One region of the Streptomyces sp. NPDC057253 genome, then DNA from elsewhere that is predicted to be linked to it. Evidence: riboswitches for the same ligand, from Rfam matches in the RefSeq annotation. Region 1 holds a riboswitch; each other region holds the start of a gene.
The links. Region 1 has a riboswitch for cyclic di-AMP ahead of ACFULQ_RS38705 (NlpC/P60 family protein). Riboswitches for the same ligand answer to the same signal wherever they lie in the genome.
Positions count from the first base shown of each region.

Region 1 (3,247 bases):
CCGGCGCCGAGGACGGTGGTCGCCGCCACGGCCGTCAGAGCGCCCGGTGTCTCGGCCTCCGCGACCCATCGCGCCCGCTCCCGCAGCAGTCGTACGGCGAAGTCGGCGGCCAGTCCCAGCCAGGCCGCGCTGCCGAGCACCAGGGCGATCCGGGACAGCGTCTCGTGGCCGGCCTGATGCAGGCCGACCGACAGGATGGCCGTCGCCATCACGGCGGCCCCGGCGGCGGGCGGGTGCCGCGTCCACCAGACGCGCAGGGGGGAGTGCGGGGAGGTACCGGCCATGGACCGATGCTAGGAAGCTCCGCGCGCCCGGGGAGGGGGGCGCGCACGCGCGCGTGGGGAAATACGCGCGGGCGCAGGAGCCCGGCCCGCGCTGAAAGGGGCCCCTACAGGGCGCGTTCTGCGTGACCGCCCTATAGGTGCGATTCACGGAACCGCACCTATAGGTGCCGCGTTTCGGCGGACCGGCCCTGTGGGACGGGACCTCAGGCCGGCCGTACCACGCTGTGGATCGCCGACTCGCCGTCGTAGTAGATCGACTCCTCGCGGACGTACGCGCCCGGCTTGGGGGCGTGGATCATCATGCCGTTGCCGATGTAGAGGCCGACGTGGCTGATGTCGTCGTAGAAGAAGACCAGGTCGCCGGGCTGGGCGTCGGCCAGGGAGACCGTGGTGCCGGCGTTGACCTGGTCGTAGGTGACGCGGGGGAGGGTGACGCCGGCGGCCTTCCAGGCGGCCTGGGTGAGGCCCGAGCAGTCGTAGGAGCCGGGGCCGGTGGCGCCCCAGACGTACGGCTTGCCGATCTGCGCGCGGGCGAAGGCGAGGGCCTTGGCGGCCTTGGTGGCGTACGAGGAGTCGGTCACCGTCGACGAACCGGTGGTCGACGAACCGGAACCCGACGCGCTCTCCTGGGCGGCGGCCTCCTGTGCGGCCTTTTCCGCGGCCGCCTGCTGCCGCGCCAGCTCCGCGGCCTTGCGGGCGGCCGCCTCCTGCTTCTCCTTCTCGATCGCCGCGAGGCGCGCCTTCTCCTGGGCCGTCAGCTCCGACAGCAGCTCGCGCGCGTCGGCGAGCTTCTTCTGGACGGTCGCCTTCGCGGTCTTCAGGTCGCTCTGCGTCTCGGTGAGCGACTGGAGGCTCTGGGAGGCCTCCTGACGCTTCTTCATCGTCGCCGACTGCTCGGAGACGTAGTCGTCGACCGCGCCCTTCTGACGGCTCGTGAGGCGGCCCATCAGCTGGGTCTGGTCGAAGTAGTCCTGCGGGGTGTCGGCGAGCAGGAAGGTCGCGGTGTCCGGCGCGGCGGCGCCGGTGCGGTACTGCGCGGCGGCGAAGGAGCCGAGTTCCTCGCGCGCCTGGTTGAGCTTCTCGGTGCGCTGCGCGACGTCGTCGAGGAGCGTGTCGACCTGCTTGCGCTGCTTGGTCGTCTTCTCCTTGGCGGCGTTGTAGCTGTCGGTCGCCGACTCGGCCTGGCGGTAGAGGTCGTCGACCTTCTTCTCGACCTCTTCGAGACTGGGTCTGTCATCGGCCGGCGCGGCGTTCGCCGACTGGGACAGCAGGGCCACGGAGGTGAGGGCGGCCGTCGCGAGGGCCGGGGTCCGTATGCCTGCTACGCGCGTACCAGCGGGACGCGACTTGCGGTGCGACGCCAAGGGAGGCGACTCCTTCCGTGCTCCGCCTACCGGGTTAGCTGTCGGGTTCGGGCGGGAAGGGTTGCCCTACGGCGCTCCCGTGGGCGGGAGTCGGCCGATTCACCCCGGGTTCGGTGGGTCCCCGGCTCCGGGCGCACGGCGGCGCTGCGGACTCGGCGGAGGCCGCGCGGCCCGGCGACGTTCGCCGGTGGGGGTCGTACGGCCTACCGGGAACGGTAGCCAACGGGTGTGGCCCGTGTGAAGGTTGATGTTCGATATGCCCGATACATTTTCGTGACCTAAACCTCGGGCGGTGGTCCGCGCGGCCAATCCGGAGGTATCTGCCATGACTTGGGCGTATTTTCACTGGAGTGACGCGACAGGGTCCATGTCTCGGCCTGGTCGATCGCGGAACGTGACGGGTCGGTCGCGGAGTGCGCGTGGCGGTTCCGGTGATGTTCTCAGGGCGGCGGCCGGGTGTCAGTGGGGCACCCTAGACTCGGAGAGCGATGAGCAGCCTCTTTGACGACAGCTTCCTGGCGGACCTCCAGGCCCCTCGCGGGCACGCGGAGGAGCCCCCGCCGCCGCCCGAGGACGAGCACGTACCGGAACCCGTTCCGGACGACCTGTTCGGCGGGAAGTTCGACGTGCCGCCGGACCGGGACGCCTACTACCGCGACGGCGCCCCACGCCCGGTGCTGGACCCGGCCGCGCTCCTGGACGGGCTGAACGAGAACCAGCGCGCCGCCGTCGTGCACTCCGGCACCCCGCTGCTCATCGTGGCCGGCGCCGGCTCCGGCAAGACCCGCGTGCTCACCCACCGCATCGCCCACCTCCTCGGCGAGCGCCAGGTCCACCCGGGCCAGATCCTCGCGATCACCTTCACCAACAAGGCCGCGGGCGAGATGAAGGAGCGCGTCGAGCAGCTCGTCGGCCCGCGCGCGAACGCGATGTGGGTGATGACCTTCCACAGTGCGTGCGTGCGGATCCTGCGCAGGGAGTCGAAGAAGCTCGGCTTCACCTCGTCCTTCTCGATCTACGACGCCGCCGACTCCAAGCGGCTCATGGCGCTGGTCTGCCGCGACCTGGACCTCGACCCCAAGCGGTACCCGCCGAAGTCCTTCAGCGCCAAGATCAGCAACCTGAAGAACGAGCTGATCGACGAGGAGGACTTCGCCGCCCAGGCCGGCGACGGCTTCGAGAAGACCCTCGCCCAGGCGTACGCCATGTACCAGTCGCGGCTGCGCGAGGCCAACGCCCTCGACTTCGACGACCTGATCATGACGACGGTCAACCTCCTCCGCGCCTTCCCGGATGTCGCCGAGCACTACCGCCGCCGTTTCCGGCACGTCCTCGTCGACGAGTACCAGGACACCAACCACGCCCAGTACGCGCTGGTCAGGGAGCTGGTCGGGACCTCCGAGCACCCGGTGGACGTACCCCCGAGCGAGCACGACCTGCCGCCCGCCGAGCTCTGTGTCGTCGGTGACGCCGACCAGTCGATCTACGCCTTCCGCGGCGCGACCATCCGCAACATCCTCCAGTTCGAGGAGGACTACCCGGACGCGACGACGATCCTCCTGGAGCAGAACTACCGCTCCACCCAGACGATCCTCACCG
Region 1 covers NZ_JBHUXV010000111.1:1,379-4,625, forward strand. The annotation lists gene ACFULQ_RS38700 (tellurite resistance/C4-dicarboxylate transporter family protein) at 1-284, opposite strand, end outside; gene ACFULQ_RS38705 (NlpC/P60 family protein) at 488-1,648, opposite strand; cyclic di-AMP (ydaO/yuaA leader) riboswitch at 1,657-1,816, opposite strand; gene pcrA (DNA helicase PcrA) at 2,137-3,247, shown strand, end outside.

Region 2 (3,247 bases), on a different contig from region 1:
CAGCCGTCCGGTTCGCGTCGAGTCGGAGGGGCCAACCATCCGTATTCTCTGATCATGGCCGCCTCCCCCGCATATTCACTCATCGCCACCGACCTGGACGGCACGCTGCTCCGCGCCGACGACACCCTCTCCGACCGGTCGTTGGCCGCGCTCGCGAGGGTGGCGGAGGGCGGGGCCCAGCACCTCGTCGTGACCGGACGGCCGGCGCCCAGAGTGCGGCCGCTCCTCGACGACCTCGGCAGCACGGGGCTCGCGGTGTGCGGACAGGGCGCGCAGGTGTACGACGCCGGCGCGGACCGTCTGCTCTGGTCGGTGACCCTGGACCGGGAGCTGGCGGAGACCGCGCTGGGGAAGATCGAGGCCGAGGTCGGGCTGGTGTACGCGGCGGTGGACCAGGACGGTGTCGACGGGCTCACGCTCATCGAACCGGGCTATCTGATGCCCCATCCGACCCTGCCCGCGGTGCGGGTCGGCCGCCGCGACGACCTGTGGTGCGAGCCGATCAGCAAGGTGCTGCTGCGCCACCCCTACCTGTCGGACGACGAGTTGGCGGTCACGGCACGCTCGGTGGTGGGTTCGCTGGCCACGGTCACCATGTCGGGACCCGGGACCGTCGAACTCCAGCCATGCGGCATCACCAAGGCGACCGGCCTCGCGCTGGCCGCCGAACACCTGGGCCTGGGACCCGAGGTGACGATCGCCTTCGGGGACATGCCCAACGACATCCCGATGTTCGACTGGGCGGCCCACGGCGTCGCGATGGCCAACGCCCACCCCGAACTCAAGGCCGTGGCCGACGAGGTGACCCTGTCGAACGAGGACGACGGCATCGCCGTCGTCCTCGAAAGACTCTTCAGCCGGGCGTAGTTCCTAGTAGGCGCCGAACACGTTGTCGATGGACCCGTACCGCGCCGCCGCGTAGTTGCAGGCCGCGGTGATGTTGGCGACCGGGTCGTACGGGTCCCACGAGGTGTTGGCCACGTGGTAGGCGTTGAACGTCGGGTCGATCACCTGGAGCAGGCCCTTGGAGGGCGTGCCGGCGGCCGCGTTGGAGTCCCAGAGGTTGATGGCGTAGGGGTTGCCGGAGGACTCGCGGATGACGTTGCGGTAGATGCCGTCGTAGGAGCCGGGGATCCCGTGCTCCGCCATGACGGCGAGGGAGGCGCGGATCCAGCCGTCGAGGTTGTTGGCGTACCCGAGGCTGGTCGCGGTCTGTACGGCCGGGGTGGCCGCGGACGCGGTCGTCGCACCGATGAGCGGGAGCGCGAGTACGGCGACTCCGGTGCCGGCGACGGCGAGCTTGCGGACGAGACGGTGGGTGCGGGAAGCACGGTGCTGAGCGGCAGCAGGCATGGCGAAGTTCCTCTCCGTCGCCTGCGAGGTGAGCTGTCGGGTTCGGGCGGGGAGTTGCCCGGCCATGCCCGTAAAAGGCATGACTTCACCCCAAGCCGTACCGGTATGTCCGAAGACGACCGTTCCGGCGACTTACCTGGGTCCCCCGCTCCTGCCGTGGTTCTCGGTGGGTGTACGGGCGGCGGCAGGATTCGGCGTCCGCCCGACAGGCCGGGAACGTATGCGAGAGCACATGTCCGGAACAAGTGGCGAATTCACGTGGAGTGCCTATTGACCTTGGTCGGGGGCATTTGAGGCACTTGATCCTTTGCGGTCGCAAGTCTCAACTGACGCAGCCGAAAAGGCGGATTGAGGAATTCCGGATATCTGTCGATCCGTCGGCTGGAGTGAGTCAAGTCACGCCCATGCGCAAGACGTGCAAAACGGGCAAGAGACCCAACTCATAGTCAACCGGCCGTCCGTGGGATCCGCTGCTCCCATGTCCGGTGGAAGACCACCTCACCGCCGTCGGTGCACATCACCTCGTTCGAGGTGGAAAAGTCCGTCCCGTCGCAGCTGATCTCCGAGCGGGAGCGCACGGTGGTGTCCCAGGCGAGCTCGGGTCGGTGCAGCCGGATCGACCGGTCCGAGCGGGTGCGCGCGGACAGCGGGTCCTTCTCGTCGATCGTGTACGTCTCCCGCGCGTCCTCGGTGAACTCCAGCCCGTCGGGGTACACGCGCGTGCCGCCGTACCGGGGATCGACCTCCAGACGCCACTCGCCCTTGGCCACGTCCCGCACGACCAGCCGCTCGGGTCGCGGCTCGTCCAGCGTGACCGGGCTCCATCCGTCGGCGGCCACGCCCTGCGTGCCTCCCGGCGGCGCGGCCTGCTCCGGCTCCGCGAACGTGATGTCCGGGGACGCCTCACGCGCGCGTACCGGCAACTCCAGGAAGCTGCCCGCGGGGTCCAGCGTGAAGCCCGCCTGCGACTCGGGCTGCGGCCAGATCCACGGCCAGTACGCCGAGGACACGGCGAGCCGGATCCGGTGGCCGGGCGGGAAGGCGTGCCCGGTGCCGCTCAGCTCGAAGGCCACCTCCTGCGTGGCCCCCGGCTCCCAGGGCACCGCCCGGTCCGGGCCATGGCGTGCGGAGAGGTTCAGCGCCCCCCGCGTCACGAGGGTCGACGAGCCGTCCGGCGCGACATCGCACAGCCGTGCCACGACCTGCCCGCGCGACACCTCCGAGGTCACCCTGAGCCGCACCCGCGGCCGCCCCAGCACGCACGTCTGCTCACCCACCGCGAACTCGAAGCAGGCCGAACGGGCGTCCTCCTCCCGCTGGTCCGGCGGCAGATCGGCGTCGCCGCCGGACGGGACGAACGGGCCGGCGTCCACGCCGGTGTGCTGCGGCGAGCGGACCAGCACGGCGGGGCCCTGAAGGCCGTACGACACCGTCGTGACGTGGGGGGAGGGCCAGGCGGGCTCGCCGACCCAGCGGCCGGGCAGGGTGCCGTACGCCGTCGCCGGGGGGTGGGAGTGGCTGACGTAGGTGCCGCGGTCCGGGTACTGGTGGGACCAGGGGCCGACGATCCCGCGGACCCGGTCGGCCGGCAGGTGCTCGACCAGCCGCAGGACCGTGTCGCGGTACGGGTCGTGCCAGCCGCCCACTGCGAGGACCGCCGCGTCGATGGAGCCGTAGTCCTCGCGGACGCTGTCATGGCGCCAGTGTTCGTCACGGGTCTGGTGGGCGAGCCAGGTGTGGAGCGGCGGGTCCAGGGCCTCCAGGCGCTTGAGCCACATGTCCCGCCAGTCGTCGCCGACATGGAGCGGGTCCGGCGGCCGGGAGGCGAGGGCGAGCATCGTCGCCGCCCACGCGTGCGTGTCCGCAGCGAGGACGGAACCTCCCAGGTAGTGCA
Region 2 covers NZ_JBHUXV010000041.1:18,750-21,996, reverse strand. The annotation lists gene ACFULQ_RS22715 (HAD family hydrolase) at 55-867, shown strand; gene ACFULQ_RS22710 (transglycosylase SLT domain-containing protein) at 871-1,353, opposite strand; cyclic di-AMP (ydaO/yuaA leader) riboswitch at 1,359-1,560, opposite strand; gene ACFULQ_RS22705 (CocE/NonD family hydrolase) at 1,800-3,247, opposite strand, start outside.
Region 2: another riboswitch for cyclic di-AMP. It lies ahead of ACFULQ_RS22710 (transglycosylase SLT domain-containing protein); the one in region 1 lies ahead of ACFULQ_RS38705 (NlpC/P60 family protein).

Region 3 (3,247 bases), on a different contig from region 1:
GCAGCACCTTCAGATGGGCCTCGGTGCGCCGCTGGGCGGCCCGGGAGGCGCCGAGCGGTTCGAGGAGCATGCGCATCTCCAGGAAGTCGGCGCCCTCCTGCTCGGTCGGTTCGGCGACGCACGCGCCCGCGTGCCGGCGCGTCACCACGAAGCCCTCGGCCTCCAGTGTGCGCAGGGCCTCCCGGACGGGGACGCGGGAGACGCCGTAGCGACGGGCGAGCAGTTCCTCGGTGAGCCGGCTGCCGCGCTCGTGGACACCGGCGACGATGTCGTCCCGGATCGCTGTGCATACCGAGTGCGCCGGAATACGCATGTCCGACCTCCGTCTTAATCCCCGTGAAACGTCGCCGATTGACGTGTGTTCAGTGACTCTATTGCAATCAGCGGGAATTTCCGACGGCGGGCCGGAATCCGGGGATATTTTTTGGACAGCGGGGCGTTGGAAACGACGAAACCCCGGCTCGGAGGAGCCGGGGCTTCACGAAGGCCGCGCGGAGGTCGCGCGCGGGTCGTCAGACGCTGACGCCGTGCGAGCGCAGGTAGGCGACGGGATCGATGTCCGAGCCGTACTCGGGGCTGGTGCGCGCCTCGAAGTGCAGGTGCGGCCCGGTGACGTTGCCGGTCGCGCCGGACAGGCCGATCTGCTGGCCGGGGGTGACCGACTGGCCGACCGAGACGCCGATCGACGAGAGGTGGCCGTACTGCGTGTAGGTGCCGTCGGCCATCCGGATCACGATGTTGTTGCCGTACGACCCGCCCCAGCCGGCCTCCACGACGGTGCCGCGGCCGACCGCGTGCACGGAGGTGCCGCTGGCGGCGTGGAAGTCGACACCGGTGTGGCTGCCGGACGACCAGATGGAGCCGCCGCTCTTGTAGCCGGTGGAGATGTAGGAGCCGGAGATCGGGGCGACGAAGGCGTTCAGGCGCTTGCGCTCGGCCTCGCGGGCGGCGCGCTCCTTGGCCTCGCGTATCTCCTTGGCCCGTGCCTCGGCCTTGCGCTTGGCCTCGGCGGCCGCCTTCTTCTGCGCGGCGGCCTGCGCCTGGGCCACGGCCTGGGCGTCGATCTGCTCGGCGAGCGAGTCACCGGCGCTGACGACGGGCATGAGGCCGCTCTGTTCGACGGAGCTCACGGAGTTGTCGGCGGCGAGCGCCGGGGCGGCGAGGGTGCCGATGACGCCGGTGGTGGCGAGGGCGGCGACGCCCGCGGCGCGGGCGGTGGTGCGCTTCATACGGCTGGGACGACGGTGCTTCCCGGTGGCGCAGGTGAACGCCATGTGGTGGCTGGTCCTTTCCTTCCTTCTCGCCTACCGGGTTAGCTGACGGGTTCGGAGCAGGAAGGTCTCCTACGGACCCCCTCGCGGTGCGCGGGCGTCCGATTCACCCCAGGGACGTGTGGTGGGTCCCCGGCTCCCCTGGCTCGCGCCGTACGGGGACTCGGCGATGACTGTCCGGTGCCGCGGACGCGGCGCACTGCCTGACGAACAGCCCAGGGGACGCTATGCGGGCGGACTTTCGATCCCCAAACCGATCACGGTGTTTGTAGCGCATCCCACAGGGCAGACAGGCAACCTCCGGCCCAATTCGGACATCTAAGAGACCTGGGTGTCGAAGGGGCCCTGGTGACACATCGGTCACCAGGGCCCCTTCGGGTCACGTGCGCGTGGGTCGCGTCCGCTACTCGGCTGTCACGACCTTGACCTCGCCGATGCCGAGGGCCTCGACGGGCTCCTTGATGGCGGCCGCGTCGCCGACCAGGATCGTCACCAGCCGGTCCACCGGGAAGGCGTTCACGACGGCCGCGGTGGCCTCCACGGTGCCGGTCGCGGCGAGCTGCTGGTACAGCGTCGCCTGGTAGTCGTCCGGCAGGTGCTGTTCGACCTGGTCGGCCAGCGTGCTCGCCACGGCCGCCGCGGTCTCGTACTTGAGCGGCGCCACCCCGACGAGGTTCTGGACGGCGACATCGCGCTCGGCGTCGGTGAGACCGCCCTCGGCGAGCGTGCGCAGCACCTTCCACAGGTCGTCCAGCGCGGGACCCGTGTTGGGGGTGTCCACGGAACCGCTGATGGCGAGCATCGCGGCCCCCGAGCCGTCCGGGGCGGACCTGAGGACCTGCCCGAACGCGCGCACGCCGTAGGTGTAGCCCTTCTCCTCGCGCAGGACGCGGTCCAGGCGGGAGGTGAGGGTGCCGCCGAGGCAGTACGTGCCGAGCACCTGCGCGGGCCACACGCGTGCGTGCCGGTCGGCGCCGATACGGCCGATCAGCAGCTGCGTCTGGACGGCGCCGGGGCGGTCCACGATGACGACCCGGCCGGTGTCGTCGGCGGTCACCGGCGGCACCGGGCGCGGCTGGGCCTGCGAACCGGTCCAGGAGCCGAGGGTGTCGGCGAGCAGCGCGTCCAGGTCGATGCCGGTGAGGTCGCCGACGACCACGGCGGTCGCGGTGGCGGGGCGCACGTGCTTCTCGTAGAAGGCGCGTACGGCCGCGGAGTCGATGTTCTCGACGGCCTCCTCGGTGCCCTGGCGCGGGCGCGACATGCGGGAGTCCGCCGGGAACAGCTCCCGGGAGAGCTCCTTGGCGGCGCGGCGCGAGGGGTTGGCCAGCTCGTGCGGGATCTCGTCCAGGCGGTTGGTGACGAGCCGCTCGACCTCGCTGTCCGCGAACGCGGGCGCCCTGAGCGCGTCGGCCAGCAGACCGAGCGCCTTGGCGAGGCGGGAGGCGGGCACTTCGAGGCTGAGGCGGACGCCGGGGTGGTCGGCGTGCGCGTCGAGGGTGGCACCGCAGCGCTCCAGCTCTGCGGCGAACTCCTCGGCGGAGTGCTTGTCGGTGCCCTCGGAGAAGGCGCGCGCCATGATCGTGGCGACGCCGTCCAGGCCGGCCGGTTCGGCGTCCAGGGGCGCGTCCAGGAGCACCTCGACGGCGACGACCTGCTGGCCGGGGCGGTGGCAGCGCAGGAGCGTGAGGCCGTTGTCGAGCGTCCCACGCTCAGGGGCGGGGAAGGCCCAGACCTTGGGCTCGCCCGCCTGCGGCTGCGGGTGGAATTCCATCGCGGCGAGCTCGGTCACTTGGCCGCCTCCTCGTTCTCGTCGGTGGCTTCTACGGTCGCCGCGGCTTCCGGGTCCTCGGCGGCGTCCTCGGCGCTGTCGGCGATCTCGGCCGGGGCGGTGGGCTCGTAGACGAGCACCGCGCGGTTGTCGGGGCGCAGCTTGGCCTTGGCGACCGCCTGGACCTCCTCGGCGCTCACCTCCA
Region 3 covers NZ_JBHUXV010000087.1:8,545-11,791, forward strand. The annotation lists gene ACFULQ_RS34760 (GntR family transcriptional regulator) at 1-313, opposite strand, end outside; gene ACFULQ_RS34765 (M23 family metallopeptidase) at 513-1,274, opposite strand; cyclic di-AMP (ydaO/yuaA leader) riboswitch at 1,288-1,450, opposite strand; gene ACFULQ_RS34770 (M16 family metallopeptidase) at 1,675-3,063, opposite strand; gene ACFULQ_RS34775 (M16 family metallopeptidase) at 3,060-3,247, opposite strand, start outside.
Region 3: another riboswitch for cyclic di-AMP. It lies ahead of ACFULQ_RS34765 (M23 family metallopeptidase); the one in region 1 lies ahead of ACFULQ_RS38705 (NlpC/P60 family protein).

Region 4 (3,247 bases), on a different contig from region 1:
CTAGAGGATCGGCCCCGCCGGCACGGTGTAGCGGGCTACACCATCCGCCGCTCACCTGTGCACACGTACGCGGAGGTCACCGCGCCGGCCCTGTGCACACGTACGCCGAGGTCACCCCGCGGCCCCTGCGCGCACGTACGCGGAGGTCGCCCCGTCGCCCCTCGTCTGTGTGCACGGACGCGCAGGTTGTCTCGCCGCCCCTCGCCCGTGCGTACGGATGCCGCCCAGGTCGTCCCGCCGGCCCTCACCCGTGCACACGTACGCCCAGGTCACCCCGCCGGACCTCCAGCACCCGCCGGTACGGCAGCACCCGCCACGCTCCGTCCGGCTGGGGCACCCCGCTCGACGCCACGACCACCCGCTCGCCGTCCGCCCGGTACCGCAGCCGGAAGAAGTCGGGCCCGCGCCGGCGGCTGACCTCGGAGTCCGGGTCCTCGTCGGCGTACGCGTACAGCGCCTCCTCGGTCAGCAGCAGGCAGTTGAGGCTCGCGAAGGACGCGCGGGCGCGGATGTCCTCGGCGGTCCGCGCGAGCGCGTCGACCGGGCCTTTGTCCCGCAGCAGGGTCAGCACCCGCAGGAAGAACCGCTCGGAGTCGGTGCTCCCGCCCGCCCCGGACAGCAGGTCGGGATCGATGAGCTCGTCGAGGGCGTCGTACGGAGAGAAGAAGCCGTTGTGCGCGAAGGCGAGGCCGCCCGCGGTGAACGGGTGGGTGTTGCCCGGCACGACGGGCAGCCCGGGGCTCGCCATCCGCAGATGCAGCACGGCGGCGTCGGCGCGCGTCCCGGTGAGCGCGTCGCCCCAGAGCCGGTCTCCCACGGCCCGCTCGATCCCCTTGACCACCCGCGGACCGTTCCCGTCCCGCCCCGGCCGGGCCGCGATCCCCCATCCGTCAGCGTGCTCCTGGCTCAACTCCGTGAAGGGAGCGGCCAGTTCGCCCAAGGCGGTGGACAGGGGCAGCGGGGCGCGGGTGACCACGCCGAGGAGACGGCACATGGGGCGAGTATGCGTGCGCGACCTGCCCCGCGGATGACGTATGCTGGTGTCACACCGACGCGGGGTGGAGCAGCTCGGTAGCTCGCTGGGCTCATAACCCAGAGGTCGCAGGTTCAAATCCTGTCCCCGCTACTCAAGGCCCAGGGCCGGAATCCAGTTCACTGGATTCCGGCCCTGGGTGTTTTCTCTGGCCTGTCCGTAACATTGCGTGAATGAGCGAGCGCCCTCCGCATCATCCCTGACATACCGTCAACACCTGCGTGTTGCCTGAGACATGGTCAACTCGCCCGTTTTTCGCCGTTCATGGGCCGTAAGTCCTGCGGGATTTCGTTAATGATCAAGAGGAACGGCTTGGAATCGGACCCCTGGGTCTATTAACGTTCGATAACGCAGCGCGGTCGTCCCAGCCGTCACAAGAGACGGCTCCGTGCTCACGCGCCGAATTCCGCAAGGGAACCGGGGAACCACCACCTTGGGGTGAATCGCTCGTCGACCGCCGTGGCAGCACGGTTGGTTTACGCGCGTAGGAGACCTTCCTGCTCCGAACCCGTCAGCTAACCCGGTAGGCGAGAAGGAAGGAAAGGAGCACGCCCACGTGGCGTCCAACCCGCCTGCCCCCGAGGCCCCGTTCGCCCCTCGCGACACGCTCGTCTACGGCGGCTACCGCCCCGACGACGACGCCCCCCTCGGCGAATGGAACCCGACCGCCGACTCCCTCGCCCCGGTGCGAGGCCGGCATCGCGTGGCCAAGCAGCGCGGCGGCGGATTCGCCCGCAGCTCCACCGTCCTCGGTGTAGGTGTCATAGCCGCGGTCAGCGCCGGTGGGATGGCCAGCGCCAACACCGGCAAGCCGCCGGTCTCCATCTCGATGCCCGACCTGCCCAACGTCGGCTCGCTCATCTCGGACGACTCCGACTCCGGCGCGGACGACACGAGCGCCTTCAGCAGCGTCGGCACCACCACCGTCGACACCGCCAAGGGCGCCTCGGACGCCGGTGAGGCGCTGCGCTCGCGCATCCTCGCCCAGGCCGAGGTCCAGCAGGACCAGCTCGACACCAAGGCCGCCCAGGCCGTCGCCGACGCCGCCCAGAAGGAGGCCGACGCGGCCGCCGCCAAGGCGGAGAAGGAAGCCCAGGAGAAGGCCGCCGCCGCGAAGAAGAAGGCGGAGGAGGAGGCCGCGAAGAAGGCCGAGGCCGCGCGCCTGGCCGAGCTCGCGAAGCAGTACACGCTGCCGACCTCGTCGTACACCATCACGGGCACCTTCGGTCAGGCCGGTTCGCTGTGGTCCTCGGGCTACCACACGGGCCTCGACTTCGCGGCCCCCACGGGCACGCTCATCAAGGCGATCCACAGCGGCACCATCACCGAGGCCGGCTGGGCCGGTTCCTACGGCTACCGCACGATCCTCACCCTCGACGACGGCACCGAGCTGTGGTTCTGCCACCAGTCCTCGATCAGCGTCAGCGTCGGCCAGAAGGTCGGCACCGGTGACGTCATCGGCCGCGTGGGCGCCACCGGCAACGTCACCGGCGCGCACCTGCACCTGGAGGTCCACCCGAACGGCTCGGCCGACGGGATCGACCCGATGGCGTGGCTGCGCGGCAAGGGGCTCAACCCCTGAGCCTCCCTCACTGACCTCACTACGGTTTCCGGCGGCCCTGACGACGTCCCCCCGACGTCAGGGCCGTCGGTGCGTGCAGGGACGGAGTTTCGGAGGGGTGATTCCGGTTGTCTACGAGGACTTTGCGGCCGGAGCGGAAGAGCGGCGTCCGGCGCGGGTGTCGACGTATGGCATGACTTCTCTCCGCAAGCTCGGCTCCTCCGACCTCGAGGTCTTCCCGCTCTCCCTCGGCGGCCACGTCTTCGGCTGGACCGCCGACGAGGCCACGTCCTTCGCCGTCCTCGACGCGTACACCGCCGCGGGCGGCAACTTCGTCGACACGGCCGACTCGTACTCCGCGTGGGTCGACGGCAACTCCGGCGGTGAGTCCGAGACGATCATCGGGTGGGGGTCCCCTGCGCCCTTTAGGCAGTGGGGGAGGCTGGCGGCCCGCGGCGACCGCGACGACGTCGTCATCGCCACGAAGGTCAGCCGGCACCCCGAGTTCCCGGGCCTGACCGCCGCCAACATCAAGGCCGCCGCCGACGCGTCCCTGAAGCGGCTGGGCACGGACCGCATAGATCTCTACTGCACCCACTTCGACAAGACCCAGGTTCCAGTCGAGGAGATCATCGGCGCGTCCAACATCTCCG
Region 4 covers NZ_JBHUXV010000022.1:21,199-24,445, reverse strand. The annotation lists gene ACFULQ_RS14730 (class II glutamine amidotransferase) at 245-994, opposite strand; tRNA gene ACFULQ_RS14725 (tRNA-Met) at 1,053-1,126, shown strand; cyclic di-AMP (ydaO/yuaA leader) riboswitch at 1,421-1,578, shown strand; gene ACFULQ_RS14720 (M23 family metallopeptidase) at 1,590-2,615, shown strand; partial or broken gene ACFULQ_RS14715 (aldo/keto reductase) at 2,788-3,247, shown strand, end outside.
Region 4: another riboswitch for cyclic di-AMP. It lies ahead of ACFULQ_RS14720 (M23 family metallopeptidase); the one in region 1 lies ahead of ACFULQ_RS38705 (NlpC/P60 family protein).